Regions from separate parts of the Bacillus sp. SH7-1 genome, predicted to be linked through region 2. Evidence: riboswitches for the same ligand, from Rfam matches in the RefSeq annotation. Region 2 holds a riboswitch; the other holds the start of a gene.
The links. Region 2 has a riboswitch for S-adenosylmethionine ahead of DN390_RS08010 (M20 family metallopeptidase). Riboswitches for the same ligand answer to the same signal wherever they lie in the genome.
Positions count from the first base shown of each region.

Region 1 (12,061 bases), on a different contig from region 2:
AAGAATGTTGTGGATTACGGAATACTTCGTCCGTATTTCCAAATTCAACAAGTTCTCCTTTATATAAGACAGCCACTTTTTCACATAAATAGTGAACCATCGGTAAATCGTGCGCGATAAATAAATATGTATAGCCTTGTTCTTTTTGAATCTTTTGCAGCAAATGTACAATTTGAATTTGCAATGAAACATCTAATGCTGAAATTGGTTCATCAAGAATCAATACTTCTGGCTCACACAATAACGCCCTTGCAATAGCAATCCGTTGTCGTTGTCCTCCGCTAAATTCGTGCGGGTAGCGATCAATATATCGTCTATCTAACCCAACACGCTCTAGCGCATCACCCGCGACTTTATCTTTCAATCCTTTATCGCCAAGTCCGAATGAAATATATCCTTCTGTTACGCTATCGCGTACTTTCCAGCGCGGATTTAATGCTGCTGTGGAATCTTGAAAAATAAACTGTACTTTCTGTAAGAAATCACGCTTATGAGCTGCATTCAACTTGTGAACGACTTGACCGTTATAATCAATTTCACCAGACGTTGGGCTCTCGATCCCAGCTATGAGCTTACCAAGTGTTGTTTTTCCAGAACCACTCTCTCCAATAATGCCAAGTGTTGTTCCTTTTGGGATAGAAAGTGATATATCTTTTAACGCTGCAATTTCTTTATTTTTACTTCCATACGTTTTCGTTACTTGCTTTACGGTAATTAAATCTGTCGTCATGAGGCATTCACCTTCTCTTTTGATTTCGCTTCGTTATGCTCAAGAACATGCTGCCAGCAATGTGAGCTATGCTCCCCAGAATATTTTGTTCTCTCTGGAAAACGATGAATACATTCTTTGATTGCTACCGGGCAACGATTTACAAAAGGACAACCAAAGCTATTTAACGTCTCAATGGAAGGTGTCGTTCCTTCGATTGCACGTAATACTTTTTCGGTATCATCCATATTCGGAATTGCTTGTAATAAGCTTTTTGTGTATGGATGTTTAGGAGAACCTATTACTTCCTGTATCGTTCCTTTTTCAACGACACGCCCTCCGTACATAACAACTACTCGGTCAGCTACTTCACGTACAAGTGCCAAATCATGTGTAATTAATAAAATACTCGTATTTTGTTTTTCTTTTCTTTCTTTTAATAGCCCCATAATTTGTTTCTGAATCGTTACATCTAATGCCGTTGTAGGTTCATCTGCAATAACAAGCTTTGGATGACAAGCAAACGCAATCGCTAAACAAATACGCTGTCTCATACCGCCGCTTAATTGATGTGGGTACTGTTCAAAGCGTTTCTCTGCTTCATGTATCCCTAAATCATTTAATAAGTTAATTGCAATTTTTTTTGCCTCTTTTTTCGATTTCTTTTCGTGTTGCAAAATCACCTCTGTAATTTGCCTTCCCACCTTCATCGTCGGATTTAAAGATGAAAGTGGGTCTTGAAAGATAAAAGAAATATCTTTCCCACGAATTTGATTCCATTCTGCTTCCTTTAAATTCGTTAATTCCTTTGATTGGAAAGATACATTTCCATCATCAATGTGAATTGCTTCTTGATTTAAGCCGATAATGGATTGTGCTGTAACACTTTTTCCTGAACCACTTTCTCCTACAAGTGCAACTATTTCACCCTCGTTAATAGAAAAGGAAACATGCTTCACAATTGCTTGCTTACTGGTCTCTTTTTCAACGGCTAACGTTACGTTTTCTAAAGATAAGAGCTGTCCCATGTTTTTTCTCCTTTCGATTCCGTTTTACGATTTTCGGATCAATTGCATCTTGCAAACCATCACCAATTGCATTAAATGCGAACATGATGAGTGCAATCATGATTGCCGGGAAGAATAGCTGCCACCATTCCCCACTTAGTAATGTCCCAAGTGCATCGTTCGTCATCGTCCCCCAACTCGCTGCTGGTGATTGCACTCCAAGACCAATGAAGCTTAAAAATGATTCTGAGAAAATAGCCGCTGGAATTGTAAATGACAAATTCACGATAATAATGCCTGTTAAGTTTGGAATTAAATGTCCATATATAATTTTCATATGCGATGTACCTAATCGCTCCGCTGCAATAACAAACTCTCTTTGTTTTAAAGACAAGACTTGAGCTCGAATGAGACGAGCCATTCCAATCCACCCTGTTAATGCAAGGGCGATAATGATGGTAAAAAGACCTGGTTTCATAACGATTAATAGTAAAATAACAATTAACAAATACGGGATACCGTATAACACTTCGATTCCTCGTATAATCCACTCATCAATTAATGTCCCAAGGCGATTGCGCCCTCTCACATATCCACTAAATCCACCGATCAGTACACCTAGCCCTATATCAAGAACTGCTGCTACCAATCCAACTGTTAGCGAAATTTTCCCGCCAGCCCATGTACGTGCCCATATGTCTCTACCTAAATCATCTGTTCCGAACCAATGTTCACTACTAGGCGGTAAGTTTGTTGCCTCTTTTACTTGCTCACTCGCAGTAAATGGCGTTAAACTTTCACCAATAAGCGAGAATACAATAATGAGTAATAACGTCACTGACCCTAAAACTGCGATTGGATTCGATACAAACTTACGAAGTACTTCCTTTTTTCGGCTAATCGTTTGCTGATCTTTATTTATCGTTAATTCTTTTTTCTCTTCATTCGTTAATAACTGTTTATTAATTTCATAAGCTCCCATTTAAATATCCCCCCTCCTTACGTAATAGAACGAATACGCGGATCAACAATACGATGAATAATATCTGTAATGAAAATACAAGAAATTAATAATGCACTATAGAAAATCGTTGTTCCCATAATCACTGGATAATCTCGGTTAAAAATACTGTCTACAAAATATTTTCCCAGACCAGGAATTGAAAAAATCTTTTCAATAACGAAAGTACCTGTTAACAATCCCGCCATTAATGGTCCAACAAATGTAAGTACTGGAACAATTGCATTTCGAAGAGCGTGCCTTATAATGATTTTTTTAATTGGTATACCTTTCGCTCTTGCTAATTTAATATAATCACTCTGCAATACTTCGATCATATTAGAACGAACAAATCTTGTAATAACCGCGATTGGTCCTAATGCCAATGCGAAAGATGGTAATACTGTATGTTCAAATGTACCCCAAGAGGCTACTGGTAAGAGCTCGAATTGAATAGCGAATACTTGTATAAATAGTGGTGCTAAAATAAAACTCGGAATAGAAATACCGAGGATGGCAAGTAAACTTACACCGTAATCAATTACCTTCCCATGATAGAGAGCAGCAAATGTACCTGCAGCAATTCCGACTAGCAATGAAATAACAAGTGCTTGTAAACCAATAATTGCTGATGGACCAAAACCAGTTGTTATAATTTCTGATACACCTTGCCCGGTTGATTGAACAGATTCACCAAAATCAAAATGAACTACGCCGTCTAAATAAGCAACATATTGATTCCATAACGGTTCATCAAGGTGATACTTCGCTCTCATGTTTTGGATCACTTCTTCAGGAAAGATTTTTGCATCTGATGAAAATGGATCCCCCGGAATAATATGCATAATTAGAAATGTCACTGTCGTAATAACCCATAGCGTGAACACCATAACTGATAATTTTTTAATTACATACACTTCAATAACCCCCCTAAACACATGTATTTACTCAGTTTTATTAACGTACTTTTTCCATTACTCCCTTTTCTCTTTTTAGAATACAAAAAGCCTTGATCTTAAAAAATAAGATCAAGGCTTAATAAACAAAGCCCATCACTTATCTTTCAAGACTTGCTTGCTGGAATTAGCACGGTGTTCCTATTACAGAACCCGCTGCTGAGGTGTCATAGGGCCAGTCCCTCTACCTCTCTGGATAAGTAAATTGCTATATTATTATTTGGTTCAAATTGTATATTTCGAATTATAATTCTGAAAAAATGAAAAGTCAATCAAATTGGATATATTTAGAAAAATCAGTTTTTAATACTTTTATTTATCTATGTCGTATTTCGCCTATAATAAAAAAAGATATGAAAGGAGCTATAAGATGGACCCCCTACTTCTAGCTACTATAGGATTACCCTTAACAATCGTTATACTTGTCATCATCGGCTTCTACAAACTCTTCATCAAAAAGAAAAGCATCACCTCTTTTTACACACCCTTTGATAATATTACTGGACAAACTATTTCCGAATTTCACGAAGAACAAAAGGTATTAGTATCCGAGGATGAAGACGGCGATGGTAAGAAGAAAAAATAACCTTGCACAGGCAAGGTTATTTTTTCGTTTCTGCTTGAAAACGTTTATAGTATGTCGATGCTGTTGCAAAGTTAATTTCTATATCACGAATCAACGATGAATCTTCTTCTTTAGCTAACTTCTGTAATTTTTTCATTGCTTGTTCCGATTCATCTAAGAAACCAGCATATACCTCATGTTCTTGCTCTTTCGACTTTGGAACACGAATTTCTTTACGTATATGATCAATATCTTCTAACATGCTAGTCGTTACCTTTTGCACATCTTCTTTATATGTAGCATTCGTTATTTCCTTACCGCCCTTTTCTTTTGCCACTTCAAATAACTGCAGTGCTTTATTAATTTCTTTATTCATCTTTACATCGTATTTTTCATGTACTGCAAGATATTCTTTCATCTCTTCTGTTTGTTCAGTAGATTGCTCTACCTTTTCTTTCGGTTCTTTCGTATCTTTATTTCCATTACACCCTGCTAGAAGGAGCATACTTCCCATTACAGCAATACCCAAAACCTTCTTCATCTCTTCTTCTCCTTTTATCTACAGCTATTACTTATAGTTTCTTTTATCTCCACTTGTTATTATACCGAGAACATCCTACTTTTTACACTTAAGACGACATCGTAACATATATACCAACATGTTTGTCACAGTATCGTCACTTTATACAAATAACTTTTGCACTGCTTTACTACAGCACCTTACAAAAATGTAAGCACACATAAAGAACAAACCATGCTAGACTTACATATGCATAAAGCAAGCATATGTAAGTTTTTAAGGAGAATCATCTATGTACAACACAATGCCTTTTATGGGAGAAGATATTCGTGTCCTCATTCGCGAAAAATCACTTCATATTGAAAATACAGAGAGCCTTCGCCGCGTATTAAAAAAGAAACATGCTCCATTTAAGTTAGCCCAATATTTAAAACAACAACATACAAATCAATTTTATACTGTGCTAAATATATCGGATAAATCATTAACAATCGAAATCATCGGTCACGTCTACATTGGAAACTTTGCAGATATCTTAAAAGAAATCCCACGCATACCGAAGATTGCTCCTATTATCGTTAAAAAAGCGTATAAAATTACCGATCATACCGATATTATCGACTGCGGTGAAAAAGAAGTCGATAGTAATCGCTGGGTGTGGGATAAACTTGCTGTTTTATATGATACGATCATGAATAATATGTATGAGGTATTTCAAAGAAATGAAAAAAAGAACTGATTCAAATATTACCTTTGAATCAGTTCTTTTTTGTTAAGCCTCTAAATTTTGTCTTTGTTGCAGTTCAAACTGCTTTTCACTTCTTCTGGCCATAAATAAATAGCATAGTACCGCACCAATTTCACAAAGAGCTATTACAACACCCATCGGTAATGCGGTGTTACTTCCACCAATACCTACTAGCGGTGCAACAAGCGCTCCTGAAATGAACTGTAATAAGCCTAATAAAGCTGATGCTGTTCCTGCAGCTTGTTTTTGATTTCTCATCGCTAATGAGAACCCAGTTGTTGAGACAACCCCAACACTTGATACGACAAGGAATAACGAGCATAAAACACCAATTAACCCTATTCCTAGTAAGATTGTCAGTAGTAAAGATAAACCACCAACAGCTGCAATAATAATACCAGCAACAAATAATGTCTTCTCATTCACTTTCCCCGCTAAACGACCCGTAACCTGACTAGCAATAATAATACCAATACCGTTGATTGCAAAGAATAAACTAAATTGCTGTGGTGATGCCCCGTATATATTTTGCAATACAAATGGTGATCCCGAAATGTAAGCGAACATTGCCGCTGTTACTAATCCTTGTGACAATGCATATCCCATAAACAAACGATCTTTTAGGAGTTTTCCGTACGTCGCTAACGTCCCTGACAAACCACCTGTTTCTCTTTCTTCAGGAGGTAATGTTTCACGTAATACGAAAGTAGCTGATATTAACATGAATACACTAATTGCTCCAAGAACGATGAAAACACCGCGCCATGTTGTAAACTGCAATAATTGTCCCCCAATAATCGGTGCCAAAATAGGTGCTGCTCCGTTTACTAACATGAGCAGTGAGAAGAACTTCGTCATTTCAGAACCCGAGTACATATCACGTACCATTGCACGTGATATAACAATCCCGGCTGATCCTGAAGCTCCTTGTAGGAAGCGCAATAACACTAAGGTCCAAATAGATGGCGCAACAGCACAAAGTAAAGAAGAAGCAACATAAATAATAAGAGCAATAATAAGAGGTTTGCGTCTTCCGTAAATATCACTAATTGAGCCAACAAATAATTGTCCTACTGAAAGCCCAAGCAAACAAGCTGTTAATGTAAGCTGTGCTAGAGATGCACCTGTTTGCAAGTCATCCGTTAATTTCGGTAACGAAGGCAAATACATATCAATAGATAATGGCCCAATCGCCGTAAGTGTTCCTAACACAAGAATCATCCATAACCTGTTCATCTTTACAGGCTTATATATTTCCTGATTAACTTCATTCACTTTTTTCGTTCACCCTTTCCTATACATACTAAATCGTAACAATTATAGTTACAACATAAACATACGTCAAGTATAGCGCATTTTCCTGTTTAATTCTGTAAAAAAAAGCGATAGAATTTCTATCGCTTTACTTGTTCAAATTACTATTTGTAAATTTAGATACGGAAGACATCGCCTCTCCTGTATCTAAATATGTGATTTGAATTGGATCTCCCACTTCTGTAAACATAGCATATGGGAATTTCTTCACAGGTATCATAAATACTTTTTGTTCATTCTCTAACAGCACGTACACGATTGTATTTTCACCTGATTTTTCTTTATATACACGTTGTACAGTGCCTTCTTTTTGCGCCTCTTTCCCATTTGAAGTCGGTCTAAATGAATCTCCACTTCCACTCAGCGCATTTTTATAATTCTCAAGCGCTTCTTTTTGCGTCGAACCTGTTGCAAATATTTTCGCATTAGAAGCATAGATAACCGTATGAGCACGTACTAATCCTCCATCATCAATAACCGGTACAATCCAAGAAGGTTTGCCATACACGTTATAAATAACCGGCATTGTCCCATGCCACTTTTCTCTCTTAAAGGAATTATCCACTACTTCCGAAGCAGCCGAACCATCCATAATTCCCTTTACTTCTTTTCCGTTATAGTAATACAACTTACCTGTACGCGCATCAATGAGTGAGTAACCTAACGCAGAATCTACTCCTTCTTTCGGAGACGTGAAATCAGTAAAGTAATATAGCGTTCCATCCTTACCGAAGATTGGTGTAACTCCTTCTTTCGTTCCCCACTCAGTCGGGATCTTCATATCAGTTTGCGAGAATTTCGTATTCCAAAAACCATGGATATATTTACCGAAATACGTATTTAATGTAGATGCGGTCTCGTGATTTAATACACCATCAACAAATTTAGGTGCCTTTCCTTTATTGTATCTTTTCACTTCACCTGTTTGTGCATCTACTACTACAACGCCCTCTACTTCAAATCCAGATCTTCCTGAAATAAATTCACCGTACGTCATTGTATAATACGGTTTCCCTTTATCATCAACTTCAAATTTTGGTTTCCCTTTAAAGATTAAATTTGGTTCTGCTTTCCTTACCACACGCTCTAAATTATTTCCGAAAAACATGCTTGGCACGTATTTCATTTTATAACCGAGATGTAGTTTCGCTTCCGCATCAGGGTTTGTACCTGACATCGTTACGTATCCTGGAATTGTTTCAGCTTTACGTGCTTTAAAAAAGCCTGAAACTTCAATCGGTGCTACATATAAAGCCTCACCATTTACCATTTGCGGCGTTAATTCTCCTAGCTCAAAATAAGCTACTTTCGGAATATCCCCAAATACCTTTTTCATCTTATTCTCCGCTGTCTTTGGCGGCACTGTAAACGGCTGATCATTTTCAGTAAATGGCTCTGAAATATCTTTCTCTACCCTCACAACAGAATCATATTTCTTTTGCGAGATTACTATATCGTGCAAATAACCAAAGTAGCCATAACTTGCGAGTAAAACGAACATTAGAAGTCCTTTTAACGTACCTTCTAATTTCCCTATTTGATCTTGTGAAAATAAAACAAGCCCAATTAAAATTGCTACTGCAACAGAATAATGAGTAAGAATCGAATCTGGGCGATCATCAATTAGCCAAAAATATTCATAGATTGCAATACCTATCCAAAATAAAACAGGAATAACTAAAATGGATGATTTCTTACCCTTTACAACCTTCTCATCCCCTTTCTTATCCACTGCTCGAAGTTTACTACCGCTTCTTGTCCATGGAATCAAAAACAAAGTGAGAATAGCTAAAATTAAAAATTTCATCAAAGGCAATGTCCCCTTTTCATTTGTCTTCCCTTTTAGTATAACAAATAAAGGGTATTCAGGTAAAAATGGGAATGATTATATTTTTTTACTACTTAATACAACTCCGCTTACTACATATAAGATAGATGCAATATAAAAAATCGTACCAATCGTAAAGAAATCTACTAAATATCCCGTTACAATAATTGCTACTGCTCCTCCAATCGATGTCCACACATGATATTTTCCAATCTCATAACCAGCATTTTCTTGCACAACTTTTCGCGCTAACGATGTCTTCTCCGTATTACGCTGCACAGCACCTAAAACACCCATTAAAATTTGAAGAATGTACACATGCCAAACTTCCGTGGCAATCGGGAAACAAAGCATTAATACTGCCATGGACCAAGCATATATAATTAATAATTTCTGATCACCTACTCGATCAGACAACTTTCCTACTACCGGATATACAAGTGCTGAAGTTAAGGCAAATAAGCCATACGCCCAGCCAAACTGTGAAAAGCTATTCCCAACATTCCGAAGCAATAGAATGTAAAAAGGAAATACCATACTTCCCGCCATCATAATTATGCTTTGTGATGCTACAAATCTTCTATATGTCATTTGTTATACTCCTTATAAAATAAATTCACAAACCGTTCCTCTGGGTCTACTTCCTTCTTCTTCTGAAGGAACTCTTCTATGCGAGGATATGCTTGCTTTAGTTGCTCCTTTTCTGGATAAGAATAATACGGTAAATAATAACTTCCACTATGCTTTAAAGTAACATCAATCATCTTCTGAATGACTGCTTTTGTTTTCTTTATTTCATCCTCTGAGCGCCCTTGATTAATTAAAAGCACAAGCGCAAACATATCATCTTTCGCATAAGATAGTACCGCATTTTCATTCTTTTCTACATAGCGAATGGTAATGTTAAGAAGGTTTAATTCCTCTTCATTCAAAACACTTCGCAAGTCATCTATATACGCTGCAAAACTATCTATTGGTACGAAATATTCCTGTAAAATCTCGGTCAAGTTTGGATTATCGTATTCCATAAAGGCACTATCCGATCTCATTACATTATTTCGTGTTTCGTACTTACCATTTGTACGTTCAAAATAACTTCTTTGTATATCCCAAAATGTATCCTTTCCCCAATCACTATAGCGTGATAAACCGAGTAAAAATTTTGGCGCAGCTATAATATTTTCTTCTTTCAATTTACTGTACTCTTTCAACCTCTGCTGATCTTTCGCTAACACATAATCTGTCACATACATTTCTTTTAAAAATGAATGTGGGGCAACAGAAATACGTGCTAAATGCATACGTATATTCTCGTCCCTTCGCACTTTATTCTTAAAATATGAAGAGTACTCTTTATAATCTAGTACCTTCGTATGCGCTTCATACAATTCATCATCTGTTAACTTTAGCGTCACATCTAAAATCACGCCAAACAATCCATATCCCCCAATTACATACGGAAACAGATCCGCATTTTCTTCTCTACTTACATTACGCACCGTACCATCTGCCATTAACAACCTAAACGACTCTACTGTATCAATCAATGCTTCATGACGAATGTCACGCCCATGTACATTTACACTTAATGAACCACCAACAGTAAAAATATTTTGAGATTGCATCACTTGAACCGCAAGACCATATGGATTGATTTTCTTTTGAATGTCATTCCATGTGACACCACTTTGCACTCTAATCCTCTTCTTCTCCGCATCGAATTCTAATATTTCATTATACCCTTTCATATCAAGCATCGTACCGTTCGGATAATACGTCTGACCGCCTTGGCTATGCTGCATACCTGCAATAGAAATCTTCTCTCCAGAAACGTTTGCATCTTGCACGACCTGTTTTAATGAACTTTCATCCTCAGCATGTTCAACACGTTTAATTTTCGTTGGAAGTAACTTTCCTACATCGCTCATAATTGGATGATTTAGTTGCTCTTTATATGTATTTACAGATGTTGCAAGCAACACTGTATAAGCTACAATGACCACCGCTATCTTTCTTTTTTTCAAATGACACTCTCCTCTTCTACAGTTTTCCCTCTTCATATTGTACCTAGTTTCCTAAAAAGAAAGTATACCAAAAAGAGGGGACCTTATTTTAGGTCCCCCCTCATCAAAATTGTTACTTTGCTGCTGGCAATTGTATTGGGTCAAACTTTTCGTACGACGTATATTTTGCGTTCGTAATAATGTGTGCTTTATCCTTGCCATTACTACTCATAATCATGTCTATCTTTGCTGATTCATATTTAAAATCTTTTGTAATGATATATTCTGCATCCACTTCTTCTATCTTCGCATTTTGTGCTTGTAACATTTTCTTCTGCGTTTCATCCATGCTAGTTAACATACTTTCTGTTTCTTGCCCTTTTAATGTAAATCTCAGTTTATATTTATCTCCGCTTTTCTCCATCTTCATTTTATCTAAAACTACTTCCGGTACTTCTAACTTATCTATAATATCTTGAGTCGCTTTCATTCCACCAGCGTTTAATTGCTCCTCTGGTACGGTTATAACTTCTCCTGTATTAGGGTTTTTTACCTCACCAGCAACTTTACCATCCACAGTATACACTACAACATCTGTACCAGAAATATTCATTTCAGAACGAGAATTCTTTGTCTTTGGCTCTAATTGCATCTTAGCCTTTAATATATTCATCTCTGTTCCTTCAGCTTTTATCTCTACATCATATGTCATCGTTACATGTTCTTCATTTTTAAAAGCTTCGTTCGTTTTCTTGAAAACATCCTTCGCTGCTAATTCTTTTTCTTTCTGCATGGCTTCTTTTTTCGGTTCATCAGTTTTTGTTGTTTTCTCATTGCTACACCCTACCCCTAGACTGATTGCAAACACTAAACTTGAAATAAAAATAATTTTTTTCATAATGTCGCCCCCTTTCCCAAAATAATATCACCTCTTTTCCTATGAAATCTATACAATTTTTAATCTATATTCGCTATATAGCGACATGTTTAATGAAGAGTTTAAATATGATGTAAATAACAACAACTCATTTCAGGAGGTCATTATGAAGGCGATCATTTGCACACAGTATGGACCACCTAACGTTCTTCAGCTTCGAAATATAGAGAAACCTACGCCTAAAAAGAACGAAGTATTAGTTAAAATTCACGCAACAAGTGTATCAACTGGAGATTGTAGAATACGCGGTTTTAATAGTCCCCTCTTATTTTGGATTCCCATGCGGATCATATTAGGTTTCAGAAAACCAAGAAAACCTATACTCGGCGTAGAGTTATCCGGTGAAATCGAAGAAATAGGAACAGATGTAACTCAATTTAAAAAAGGTGATCCAATTTTTGCATTAACAGAACTAAACCTCGGTGGTTATGCCGAGTACACATGCGTACATGAAAGTGGATTAATAACATTAAA
Region 1 is NZ_QNUD01000021.1:66,298-78,358, forward strand. It holds gene DN390_RS18585 (ABC transporter ATP-binding protein) at 1-730, opposite strand, end outside; gene DN390_RS18590 (ABC transporter ATP-binding protein) at 727-1,737, opposite strand; gene DN390_RS18595 (ABC transporter permease) at 1,694-2,698, opposite strand; gene DN390_RS18600 (ABC transporter permease) at 2,716-3,633, opposite strand; SAM riboswitch class I at 3,770-3,875, opposite strand; gene DN390_RS18605 (DUF3951 domain-containing protein) at 4,043-4,258, shown strand; gene DN390_RS18610 (hypothetical protein) at 4,275-4,778, opposite strand; gene DN390_RS18615 (hypothetical protein) at 5,050-5,496, shown strand; gene DN390_RS18620 (multidrug effflux MFS transporter) at 5,530-6,741, opposite strand; gene DN390_RS18625 (DUF3981 domain-containing protein) at 6,908-8,626, opposite strand; gene DN390_RS18630 (MFS transporter) at 8,705-9,238, opposite strand; gene DN390_RS18635 (FAD-binding oxidoreductase) at 9,235-10,671, opposite strand; gene DN390_RS18640 (hypothetical protein) at 10,784-11,548, opposite strand; gene DN390_RS18645 (NAD(P)-dependent alcohol dehydrogenase) at 11,694-12,061, shown strand, end outside.
Region 1: linked by a shared signal. The riboswitch ahead of DN390_RS18600 (ABC transporter permease) and the one ahead of DN390_RS08010 (M20 family metallopeptidase) in region 2 are both predicted to bind S-adenosylmethionine.

Region 2 (12,061 bases):
GAAATCTTTTTGCGTTCATCACCAAGTAACTCTTCATAAAGCCTTTCGCACTTTGCAAGAAGAAGTCGATTTTCTTCTCTATCTCTCGGATGAATTTTAATATCTCTTAACTCTAAAAGTCTCTTTTCTATTTCTGCATCTGTAAGATTTCCAGCGTTTTGCTGTATGATCGTTCTTTTCTTTTCTCCAGTTGATGTACTTATTACCTCAACTTCAAGAATGCCATTAATGTCGTATGTATAACGAATATCAACCGACTCATTTCCAGCAGGAGCAGGAGGAATCTTAATTTTGAGCTCACCTAGTTTTAAGTTATTTACTACCCTACGGTTTTCCCCTTGATATACATCAATAGTTATAAATTGTTGTTTATCCTTTACTGTATATAGTCGCTCCACCTTACTTACAGGAATTGGTGTATTTCTCTCTATAATAGGAAAGAAGTACCCAGACTCTGACTTACCATCTCCAAATTCTTGAACCACACTTGTTCCTAAAGAATATGGACAGACATCGGTTAAAATCACTTCTTCTAAAGCCTTATTTCGTTCTTTTAAGGCAACTTGAATTGCAGCACCTAAAGCAACTGTTTCATCTGGATTTATATTTGCATAAGGCATACGCCCAAACATTTTAGAAATAACAGATTTCACAAGAGGCATTCGAGTAGCTCCACCAATTAATATTACAGCGTCTAAATCATTCGGATTTAACGAAGCATCGCGAAGAGCACGTTCAATTGGATAACGAAGACGTAACAGTAGCGGCGTTACAATTTTTTCGAATTCTCCCCTATTTATACTCGTTTCATATGTTTGATTATGAATCACAACATTCATAGTCGCAGCTGATTCATTACATAAAGTAAGCTTACAACGTTCTGCTTGTGTATAAATTAATGATAGTGTTTTTGAATCAAGTGAATCTGGATCCAGTTGATGCGATTCGAGGAAGAAGGTCATTAAACTTCTTGTGAAATCTTCACCACCAAGATAATTATCACCAGCAATAGATTTTACATCCATTATCCCTTCAAACAATTCCAAAATGGAAACATCAAAAGTTCCTCCACCTAAATCAAATACAAGAAATTTTGTTTCTGATTCTTCTTGGTATAAACCATAAGCAATTGCCGCAGCCGTTGGTTCGCTAATAAGACGTTCTACTGTTAATCCTGCTATTTCCGCTGCACGTTTCGTTGACTTTCTCTGCGTATCATTGAAATAGGCAGGGACACTAATTACAGCACCGGTAACCTCTTCATTTAAATATGCTTCTGCGTCTTGTTTCAAAGATTTAATAACAAAAGATGATAACTCTTCAGATGAAAAAGTATATGTACCCAGCTCATATTTTTTCTCTGTTCCTATAAAACGTTTAAAAGTTGCTGCCGTCAGTTGTGGATGAGTAATTAGTCGCTCTTTCGCAATACGCCCAACTAAAACTTCCCCCGTTTCATCAACGCTAACTACCGATGGTGTGAGAAATTCACCTAAAACATTTGGAATAAGTGTTGCACCATCTTCCGACCATGTTGCTACTAAACTATTAGTTGTCCCTAAATCAATTCCAATTATCGCCATACTAATCCCCTCTCTTTTTACTATATTTTACTATACCATTATAAATAGGAAAAGTATGTAAGAAACTAATAATATCAAACCTTCAGAATATAGAAACTCTATTTCAATCTAGTTAAATGAAATACTGTGTTAAGCAATAAAAAAGCAGTTTTTATATTGGTTTGAAATTAAATTCTATTCCAAATCAATCTTTTCTAAATCCCTTAGAATCACTTCTATCTAACTACAAAAATCCCACAGGAGTAACCCCATTGGGATAATTTATTACATTTTATATTTTGCGTTCCACTCTGATCTCATAAAAAAATGAGAGTAAACACTATTCGCGATCCCCTCATCACCAAAATATCATAAGCTAAACCGCCCTCCTGAAATCATTCTATTCTAACCTTATCAATTCGGCAGAATATCCTCTATCTATTTCAGAAGTAGGTTTAAAACGATACAATAATTAAGTTAATACGTAAATGATGTTACTCTATAACCATTAAATTCATAAATTAAAGGACATAAAACTAATGATTATGGAGCACTTTATCCTATAAACAAAACCCTCCAGAAACATCTAAAATTTGCCCCGTTACCCAGCGGCTATCAGCAGAAGCAAGGAATGCTACTGCGTCCGCAATATCTTCAACTTGCCCGATTCGACCGAACACAGATGAATTCGTAGCAAAATTTCGTATTTCTGGATTATCTAGCAATTTCGCATTTATATCTGTCTTCGTATATCCAGGCATAATTGTATTCACAGTTATACCTCTTTCTCCAAGATGTTTAGCAAGAGGCAGTGTCATCGTATTTAATGCACCTTTACTTAAGCCGTATGCAATTGAGCCTGTAAAACCAAGTCTTACTTCAGCTGATGAAATGTTAATAATGCGCCCCTCTGATCGTAGTAACGGTAATGTTTGCTGAATTAAGAAGAACGGTGCTTTAATATTTACAGACATAATTTCATCAAAAATTTCTTCTGTCGTATTTTCAATCGTTCCTTGTATACCTATCCCTGCATTGTTTACTAAAATATCAATCTCTGATGTACCAACTCTTTTTTGTAATTCATTCTTCAATTGTTCTACTAGCTTTTGGACACCATCAATTGAATTGAGCTCAGCTTCAATTAAGAACGCTTTTCCTCCATTAGATTCAATCTCTCTAATCGTTTCATCTGCAGCTGTTTTATTTCGGCCATAGTGAATCGCTACTAATGCACCATCGTTTGCCAATCTCATCGCAACCGCACGACCAATGCCGCGACTCGCCCCTGTTACTAACGCTACTTTCCCATCAAGATTCTTCATTTTTTCCATCCTTCCTAAATTTCCGTTTGATAAAAACCTATACTTATATTTTCATGTAAACACTAATCATTTTAAATATATATTTATTGGTAATTCAGTTCGTTCACTTATGATATTATAGTTATAATTCGTGATTTACTTTAGAAAACAAAATAAGGAGGCTACACAGTGCAAAACGCAGTAAAACTGGATGACATTGACCATAAAATAATGAACTTATTGTATGAAAATGCCAGAATTTCAGTTTCAGAAATAGGACGGATTATATCCATGACGCAGCCTGCTGTAAAAGAGCGTATGAATAAACTTGAAGATCAAGGAGTTATAGCAGCTTACCGAACAAAATTTGAGCCTTCCAAAATTAATAAAAATATTCAAGCATTCATCATGTTTAAAACGAGTCAATGCTCTGATTTTATCCAATATTGTAATGCCGCACCTGAAGTAACTGATTTATATCGAATTAGTGGAGAATTTAATTATATGATGAAGGTCATGAGCGATTCGATGGATTCCCTCGCTACATTTTTAGACTCTTTAATGCAATTTGGCTTATCGTCTCCTTTAATTGTTTTAAAGAGTGAGTTTGAGGAGAAATTGTCATTTTGATAAAGGGATACGTATTATCCTCACTAACAGTAAAAGTTTCTCTTTCTTGAGAAAAACCAACAAAATCAATGACTAGTAAACAAAAAAGAACATTGATATTTCAATGTTCTTTTTTGTATCTCTTCTTATTAATTAGATTACTCTTCGAAAAGAGCACCTTAATCCCCTTACCCCTGATTCCTCTGCGCCTCCCTAAACTCCTCCTTCACCTTCTCTAACAATCCTTCTTCTGTTATTAATCGATACGCCGTATTTGCTAATGCTTTTGCCGATGTAATTAATGCTTTATCTCCTAATTCTGAACGCGCTGCTTCTCTGAATTCATTCGTATGTGCAATTAAGTCATCTGGGCCGATTTTTATGTACGGATGAATGGTCGGTACGACTTGGCTGACGTTTCCTGCGTCCGTTGAACCAATGCCAACTCTTTCTTTACGGTTTACATCTTCACCTAGTAGTTCTAATTCTTCGGCTACGATATCGTTATATGTTTTTGTTACGAGTAGTTCATCAATTTCATTTTGGAATTGATGGATTTTTACTTTTGCGCCTGTTGCTAACGCTGCCCCTTGTGCGATGTTTTTCACTTTCTCTGTTACTTCCGCACATCTTTTTCGCGTTGCTGCGCGGATGAAGAACCTTGCTGCAGCGTAGTCAGGAATAATATTAGGTGCTTTTCCGCCCTCTGTAATGACACCATGAATTTTCACGTCTGACGGAAGTTGTTGGCGAAGTGCGTTAATACTGTTGTACAGCTGAATAACCGCATCTAATGCGTTAATTCCCTCTTCTGGTGAAGCTGCAGCATGAGCTGTTTTTCCATAAAAATGAAAATCAAGTGGGTCGACTGCTAGTGAAGGACTCGTTGTCGCTGTTTTTCCGCTCGGATGAATCATAAGCGCCGCATCAACATCTTTAAATAAACCTGCTTTTACATAACTCGATTTTGCGCTACCGTTTGGCCCGCCTTCTTCTGCCGGTGTTCCGAAAACGACAACCTCTCCACCTATTTCTTCAAGCGTTTCTGATAATGCAATTGCTGCTGCAACGCTAATTGTGCCAATTAAATTGTGACCACACGCATGGCCAAGTCCTGGTAAAGCATCATACTCAGCTAAAAATGCGATAACTGGTCCTTGTTTCCCTGAACTTTTTCGTGCGATAAAACCTGTTTCATGACCAGCTATATTGTGCTGCAACTGGAATCCTGCACTACCTAGCAATAAACTTAACGTTCTAGATGCGTAAAATTCTTGGTTACCAATCTCCGGATTCGCATGAATATCATGACTTGTTTCTATGTACTTTTCCTTATTTCTTTCGATACTCTCTTCAATTGTTTTTCTTTGTGACGTTACTCCAGTCGCTCCCATTTTTCTTCCTCCTTTTATTTTCACGTAAAAAAGCCTCTTTCTAAAAGATAGAAAGAGGCTTCTGTATATACAGTCAAAATGAGCTTCTTTCTTATCTTTCAAGTTACCTTGCTGGAATTGGCACAGTATTCATAAAGAATCCGCTGCCGAGGTATCATAGGGCCAGTCCCTCCACCTCTCGTGATAAGAATTTTCATAAAATTATATTAAATTACATTCATTCTAAGTTCATTCCGATTAAAAGTCAAGGAATTCCTATCCGAATTTACCGGATATCTAAAAATCCTTTTAATACACCAATTGTCTCAGGTGCTTGCAATCTTGCACATATATACGGGAATTCCGTACTACCTTCAAACATCATTTGAGATGTAAGCGGTGCCCCTGCCCAGAAGATTTCATCATCGATTACGATAAATGGGAAGGCTTTATTTTGTCTTTGTAACCTTACATTTTTCAGTGGAACTGGTCCATCACTATACACTGTTATTTGCGCATTTGTACGCATTAACGCTTGCCATACTCGTTTATCTACTTGCTTTGTACTTGGAAGTGAAATTATGATTTTTCGTTTTGCAGCCAAAATATCTTTTAATAGCCCTTTCGTTTCCTCAAGATTCATTTCCATAAACCAGCGTAATCGTTTCGATATTTTTCGTTCCCACAATTGCCTTGATGTCGTACGATCATACACATCTCCATGACGTTCTATATGAGCTGTTAATTGTGATAACGCTTGTTTTCTTGAAAGATTTTTACGCATATAATGACAATCCGATAATTGAATGAACTTCCCTCTCGCTCTTGTCACTGCTACATTGACGAGGCGATGGTTTTTATGGTCAAAGAACAATACGCCAGGTCTTTCTTGCGGATAACTATCCACTGTATCAAAAATCATCATATCTCTTTCAGACCCTTGGAACTTGTGAACTGTCGCTGCTAAAACAGGTATGTTTTGATATTTCGTTCTCTGTAACATTTCTCTAATACATGTTGATAAAAAGCGAGACTGCGCCCTGTAAGGCGTCACAACACCAATTGATTGAACACCATCTAACAGTCCGATTAACATCATTTGCATCGCTACTAAACCAGACATAATATTAAAACGAGATCCTGAAGCAGCATCTTTTAACGAAAATGCTCCCATTAGACTCGTATCAAATAAAACGCTCGCCTCATTTGCGAACGGTTGTAGTTTCGCAAGTTCTTTACGTTCTGAAACAGACGGATGATCGTATACTCTATTTTTATAAATAAATGAGTTTGTAAACTTAGATATATCCGCATGCATACGTCTTTGTTCCTGCAACATAAACAGGTTCGGATGTGCTTCTGATTTATTAACAGACTCAACAATCCCAGCATGGTAAAACATATCTTCGCCGAGCCATTTGCGAACGAGTTCGTGGTTCGCCATAGCAATTGGAGGTAACTGTAAAAAGTCTCCACAAACGACGATGCGTTTTCCAAGTGAAGCAGCTAATGCAATTTGCGGAACATATGCCATACTCACTTCATCTACAACAACTAAATCAAATGTACGCTCATAAATAAGTGAATCAATGGCACATTTCGATAAAGTTGCGCCAATTACTTTCGCATTTTCAATGTATTCTTTTTCTACTTCTTTAATTTTCGCCTTTTGCTTTCGAAGATCACTTTCAATCTCTTGTATACGCTTCTTATCAGCAGATGTTGCTTTATACGATAAAATCTTTTCACGAAGATCTTGTCGTATCTCTTCTAAATAGAGTCTTTCTTCTCCCCAAGATCCGTTCGTCGTTTCAACTAACTTCGACGCAAGTAGCGTTTCATGATTTCTTATATGTTCATGTTGACTATAACCGTAACGAACAATTTCGCCAGGCGTCCATTTCTTTTTCTTTTCAATTTGCTTCGTTACTTCACTCATTAATACGTCCACTGCTGCGTTACTATGAGCTAACACAAGTACCGATTTTCCTTTTTGATAATGAGCTGAAATAATACGTGATAAATTATAAGACTTCCCTGTTCCAGGCGGTCCCCATACGTACGTTGTCGGATTGTAAAACGAACGATACGCCAATTCATTTTTCGTATTTTTCATTTTTTCAAGATGCTTCGGACTACTCGTCCCATCAACAAGACGCTTTATACGATTACGTTTTAGCTTATCTTTATGCGCCTCTTTCAATCGCTCCTGCAGTTGCTCCAAAAGCTGCCACGGTTCACTATATAAAACAGCTTCTCTTATTTCACCTTGTATATAATCATTTAACTTCAATTCTATTTCTAATCCATGTACAGATAATACTTCTCCTGTCGCTTCCTCACCATCGAACTCAATTCGAATGGGTGAACCTTCAGGTAAGCTTACTTCCGAAATAAGCTGAAATACGTATACTGTACTTTCATAATCTGTATATAAAAAACGACCGTTCATGATAGAAATTTTACTACCACCTATCGTTTTCCAATGTTTAATTTCATACGCTAATGCATAATGCCACTCTTTCATCGTTTCTGATAATGAAGGAGTTTGAGTAGTTGTATTCATCGTATAATCTCCTTCCTTCTCCCCAAACATACTTTCTCACTATACCATATAACACGCTAAAATTTGTAAGGTTTTTATCTTGCTTATTTTCTTAATTTTCAATAATATATTGTATATAATTTTCAGAAAGAAGGAATCTACATGCCAGTTAGAAGAATAGAGCACGTTGGACTTATGGTTGCAAACTTAGAAACATCTATTACTTTTTATGAAAAAGTAGTTGGCTTACAGCTTATTAAGCGAATGGGACATCCAAACCCAGACTTAAAACTCGCTTTTTTAGGTGTGGAAGAATCGAAGGAAACGATACTGGAACTCATTGAAGGTTACAACTCCTCTCTTCCGGCAGAAGGAAAAGTACATCACATTTGCTTTAAAGTGGATTCATTAGAGGATGAAATTGAAAAAATACAAAAACACGGCGTAACATTTTTACTAGGGGAAGAAATTGAAACATTACCAGATGGAACACGTTACATATTCTTCGCTGGCCCTGATGGAGAGTGGATTGAGTTTTTTGAGACGGAGAGATAAAGTGAAACTTTAATCATTGGGGGGCTTCATTCCCCAATGATTATCAGCACTCACCAATCGGACATTTGCGGGCAGTTGATCCCCACCTAACTTCTTTTCTTTCGCTGAATTTTGAAGTGGGATTTTACTGCCCGTTAATGCGGGATAATAACTTTATGATCCACATAAGGAGTAGAAACTGATGAGTACAGTTTTTATTATTGTTTTTTGGGTACTTATACTATTTCCACTTCTTTATATAATCCCGATAAGGAAGTGGAATATAAGTCCCATTGATCTCATGGGGGGTATTTAGCAATTTAAAAATGCTGTTTACTTATAGCAGTATCTTTTATGAATGCAAAAATAGCCAAAATAAGCAAGCAGTTTTGCATAAAAACTTGCATATTTTAGGCTATTTAATTGTATTCCTTATTTTGTTAAAGTTATCCGTTAGTTCAATTCCAAAGGTCTCAGCCGACAATTAACTCAAGTACCGATTTCGGATGACCCTCATGTGATGAAGTTCATGTCCTGCGATGCCGTACGCGAGGGCGCGCGCCGTAATGCTTAGATTGTTGGCTGTGCCCTTGCGGGTCCAAGCCTCCGCCGGTAGCCCGCGCAGCAATGTGATCGTTGATTGCCGTACGGCCCGGTAGTCTTCGGCCAATTGCGCGGTTGTCCAACTTCCGAAAGGAGGCATGAACAATTCCTGATCGAAACCGGTCAGAGGCGTCTGGTCCCCTCTTGCGAACCGGAGTAGGCGGTAGGTCATGACACGTTCCGCGTCTGCGATGTGGCCCACGACTTCTTTCAGCGTCCATTTTCCTTCCGCATACCGATATGCGGCCTGGCTTTCGGTCAACGATGCCAGGAGCTCGATCATTTGCTTTTCCTGGGCGAGCAGAATATCGATGATGTTACCGTCCGGTACCAAACGGATATATTCGCCGGAGCTCCCGGTGTATTCTTCTTCTGAAGGGCTTTGATTCATGCGTAGTCACCTCTTTATGTAAATATAGAAAATTATAGCACTCGTCTATGTCTAATAAATTCGCGGAATGATAAAACTTTCCTTCTAATAATTAAGGATAAGCAACTATTTAGTTGGTCGGTCGCCACACTATCCTGATTCGTTAGCACAATAAGCAACGCTAATCAATAATGCATAAAAATTAGTTATTATAAAGCATTTCGAAGTTATTAATATATATTGGATTATATAAATTTATACCCCTCACCATCAATTTAAAAATAAAAAAAGGAAGGGGATTCCCCCCTCCTTTTACGCTTGCTCCGACTGTCGAAATTATTTAATATACCCACGATTCAGTTCCGTTAATTTTTCATTGATGTTAAAAATTCTTACTCTAATATCTTTAACACCAGCTGCTTCAAGTCTGTTCTTGTGCATTTCAGCGTATTTTTCAGCATCTTGTTTTTCTTCAAATACATAGATGCCTCCAGCTTCTTTTGTTTCTTGATTCTCAGTCCATATTTTCCAATGGAATCCTTCTTCTTCGTTAATACTTTTTGCTAGATCCCAAAATGCTTTTTCCATTTCTTCACCAAAAGGACCTTCAAACGGAAAATCAACTTGTAATAAATATGCCATTTTCACTCACTCCTATTTTTAATATAAAATTCTTGCCATTCTTTTACTAATTATAATGATTTTGATTCGAATGATAGGAATATCTTAAGTTAGTGCCGCTATTATTCCCTTACTAGTTTAAGACTTCCCCTATTCTTTATTGAATAAAAAAGAGATCTATTTAGACTTGAAATTCTTGCCTATATATTGAGCAATTTTTCTAAACTCTGTCGATATTGAACGACCAAATGGAATCGTTTGTCTCTGTTAATATAGTAGTTGTTCATTTTTCTCCACATGAAAGTAAGCAGGTTTTTCATGAGTACCGCGAGGCTTCCATAAGAAGCAACATGGCCATGATAATACATCGTAAGCTTTTAAATCAATCCGGTTTTCATCTGATAAAATCAGGAACGATAAGTTATTTTCCGATGACACATTTCTTAAGAATTGTCCGGTTGATTATTTTTCATCTAAATATATTCATACTACTAATTAATGAGTAACGCTACTAGTAATGCCGACACACTCAAAATGCACGTTAAGGTACGCGTGTGATTCAGCAACGTCCAACGGGATTCAAATTCGACTCTGAGTTCCTCCCATCCAGAATCTCTTACAGGTAGTTCAGCTGAAATAATCGCTCTATTCATCGGAAGGTTTCCTGTGAAAGTGATCAGTAGAGTGGCAACATAACTAATCAATGCGATTAATCCTAAAATGACTTTGTCAAATTGCTGTTGGTAAACGGCTAATACTACAAAACCGATCTGCGCTATAAGAGCACCGTTTGAAATGAAGAGAAACATCGGATTAGCCACTGATGAGGTAAAGTGTCTAACCGAAAGAACGAAGGTACGATCATCCGAATTACGCAGACCAGGCATGACAGAATTAGAGTATGCAAAAACGGTTCCAGCAACAATACTTGTTGTCAATATAGATAGAAACGCTAAAAATTTGAAAAATAATAACTCATTCATACGTTTTCACACCCCTTATCTATAATATAATTACAAAACGATATCAACTTGAACTCATAAAGTTGAACATTTTTCGGTTATGTTTAAAAAATATGATACAAACTTACCCCTAAACTAAGGACAAACAAAACAAGCGCAGGTATCGCTTTCTTAAAGGGATCTTTCGCTAATACAATAAGAGTTAATGCAGCTGCAAGCATCGTACCACCTAACAACAATCCTGCCAATAAAGCTACTGTTGGAATCCAAATTCCTATCAACATTCCAATCGCTCCTACAATCTCAAAAGCCCCAGTTAAGAAATTAAAAAACGAAGGTAAACCAAATCGTTTGAACTCATCTGCCATTTTCCCAGATATAATTTTCGTTCCTGTCATTATAAAGAACAGAAACAATACAACTTTTACTACATTGATTAATATTAAAATAGCAATCACATCTTTCTTATTTATTTGATGAATTTATATGCTACAGCATATATAATACAAAAACTTGACTGGTACTAGGCAAAAAAAGTAATCCTGAATCAGATATCATACAAAATACAGCTATCTCCACCATTCCTCGAAACAAACGAAAATTACATGCTATAGCATATATAATACCTAAAACAAAGTTTGTTCCTTATAAATAGCATAGCATCAATAAGGAACAAGTATTAATAGCGTGTATCATACAATTTGTTTAATAATGATTGTAATACTTTAATCTCTTCTTCGCTCAAATTACTCGTAACGAAATGGTGAGCGTCTGTCACTACAGGCAAGATTATTTTCTTTAATTCGTCACCTTTTTCAGTTAAAAACAGGTTGTGTGAACGCCTATCTTGGTCATTCAAAGCCTTCTTTACAATCCCTTTTCTCTCCATTGACTGTATCATTCTTACGACAGTAGTTTGATCTTTATCAATTGCTTCTGCTAACTCTTTTTGAGTAGTGGCTCTTTGGCTACAAAGAACACTGATAATCCCCCACTGCTCTGGCGTAACTCCAAAAGGCTTTAATTTCTTCGTAAAATAATTCGTCATTTTCACATCAGTACGATGAACAAGATAGCCTATTAAATCATGTAAGTTCATGTATCACCTCTATAAATTAATATATAAAAGAGTATAGCATACCAGTCAATTATTCACAGTGAATGTATTCATTTTATTAATTATATGCTATGGCATATATATTATAGTAGGTCATTTTAATTGTCAAATTGAATGACCTATTATTTTTCTACAATATCAGTCCAGCTTATTAAAAATAAAGAAATCCCGTATTCATTAAAAATACGGGATTTTTATAAATGAGTTATTCACTTATTCAAAAGAAGTTCCTTCGTTACATATTACTTATCTAATTAAGAAACATTCATATACCAGCCCAAACATCTTTTCCATATCGCCCTTCATCTTGCAGACGATCCAACCAAATCCTTGCTTCTTGTTCACTGACTTCATGAATTTCTTGATAGGCTTGACAAAGGGTATCTTCTACGTCAGGAGCCATTTTACTTCCATCACCACATATATAAAGATGAGCTCCATTATCTAATAACGAAATTAAA
Region 2 is NZ_QNUD01000007.1:326,085-338,145, reverse strand. It holds gene hscC (molecular chaperone HscC) at 1-1,583, opposite strand, end outside; gene DN390_RS08020 (SDR family oxidoreductase) at 2,123-2,887, opposite strand; gene DN390_RS08015 (Lrp/AsnC family transcriptional regulator) at 3,056-3,496, shown strand; gene DN390_RS08010 (M20 family metallopeptidase) at 3,664-4,869, opposite strand; SAM riboswitch class I at 4,958-5,059, opposite strand; gene DN390_RS08005 (AAA domain-containing protein) at 5,135-7,444, opposite strand; gene DN390_RS08000 (VOC family protein) at 7,556-7,948, shown strand; gene DN390_RS07990 (DinB family protein) at 8,412-8,921, opposite strand; gene DN390_RS07985 (monooxygenase) at 9,237-9,542, opposite strand; gene DN390_RS07980 (anthrone oxygenase family protein) at 10,013-10,504, opposite strand; gene DN390_RS07975 (DoxX family protein) at 10,588-10,938, opposite strand; gene DN390_RS07970 (MarR family winged helix-turn-helix transcriptional regulator) at 11,163-11,582, opposite strand; gene cypD (bifunctional P-450/NADPH--P450 reductase) at 11,866-12,061, opposite strand, start outside.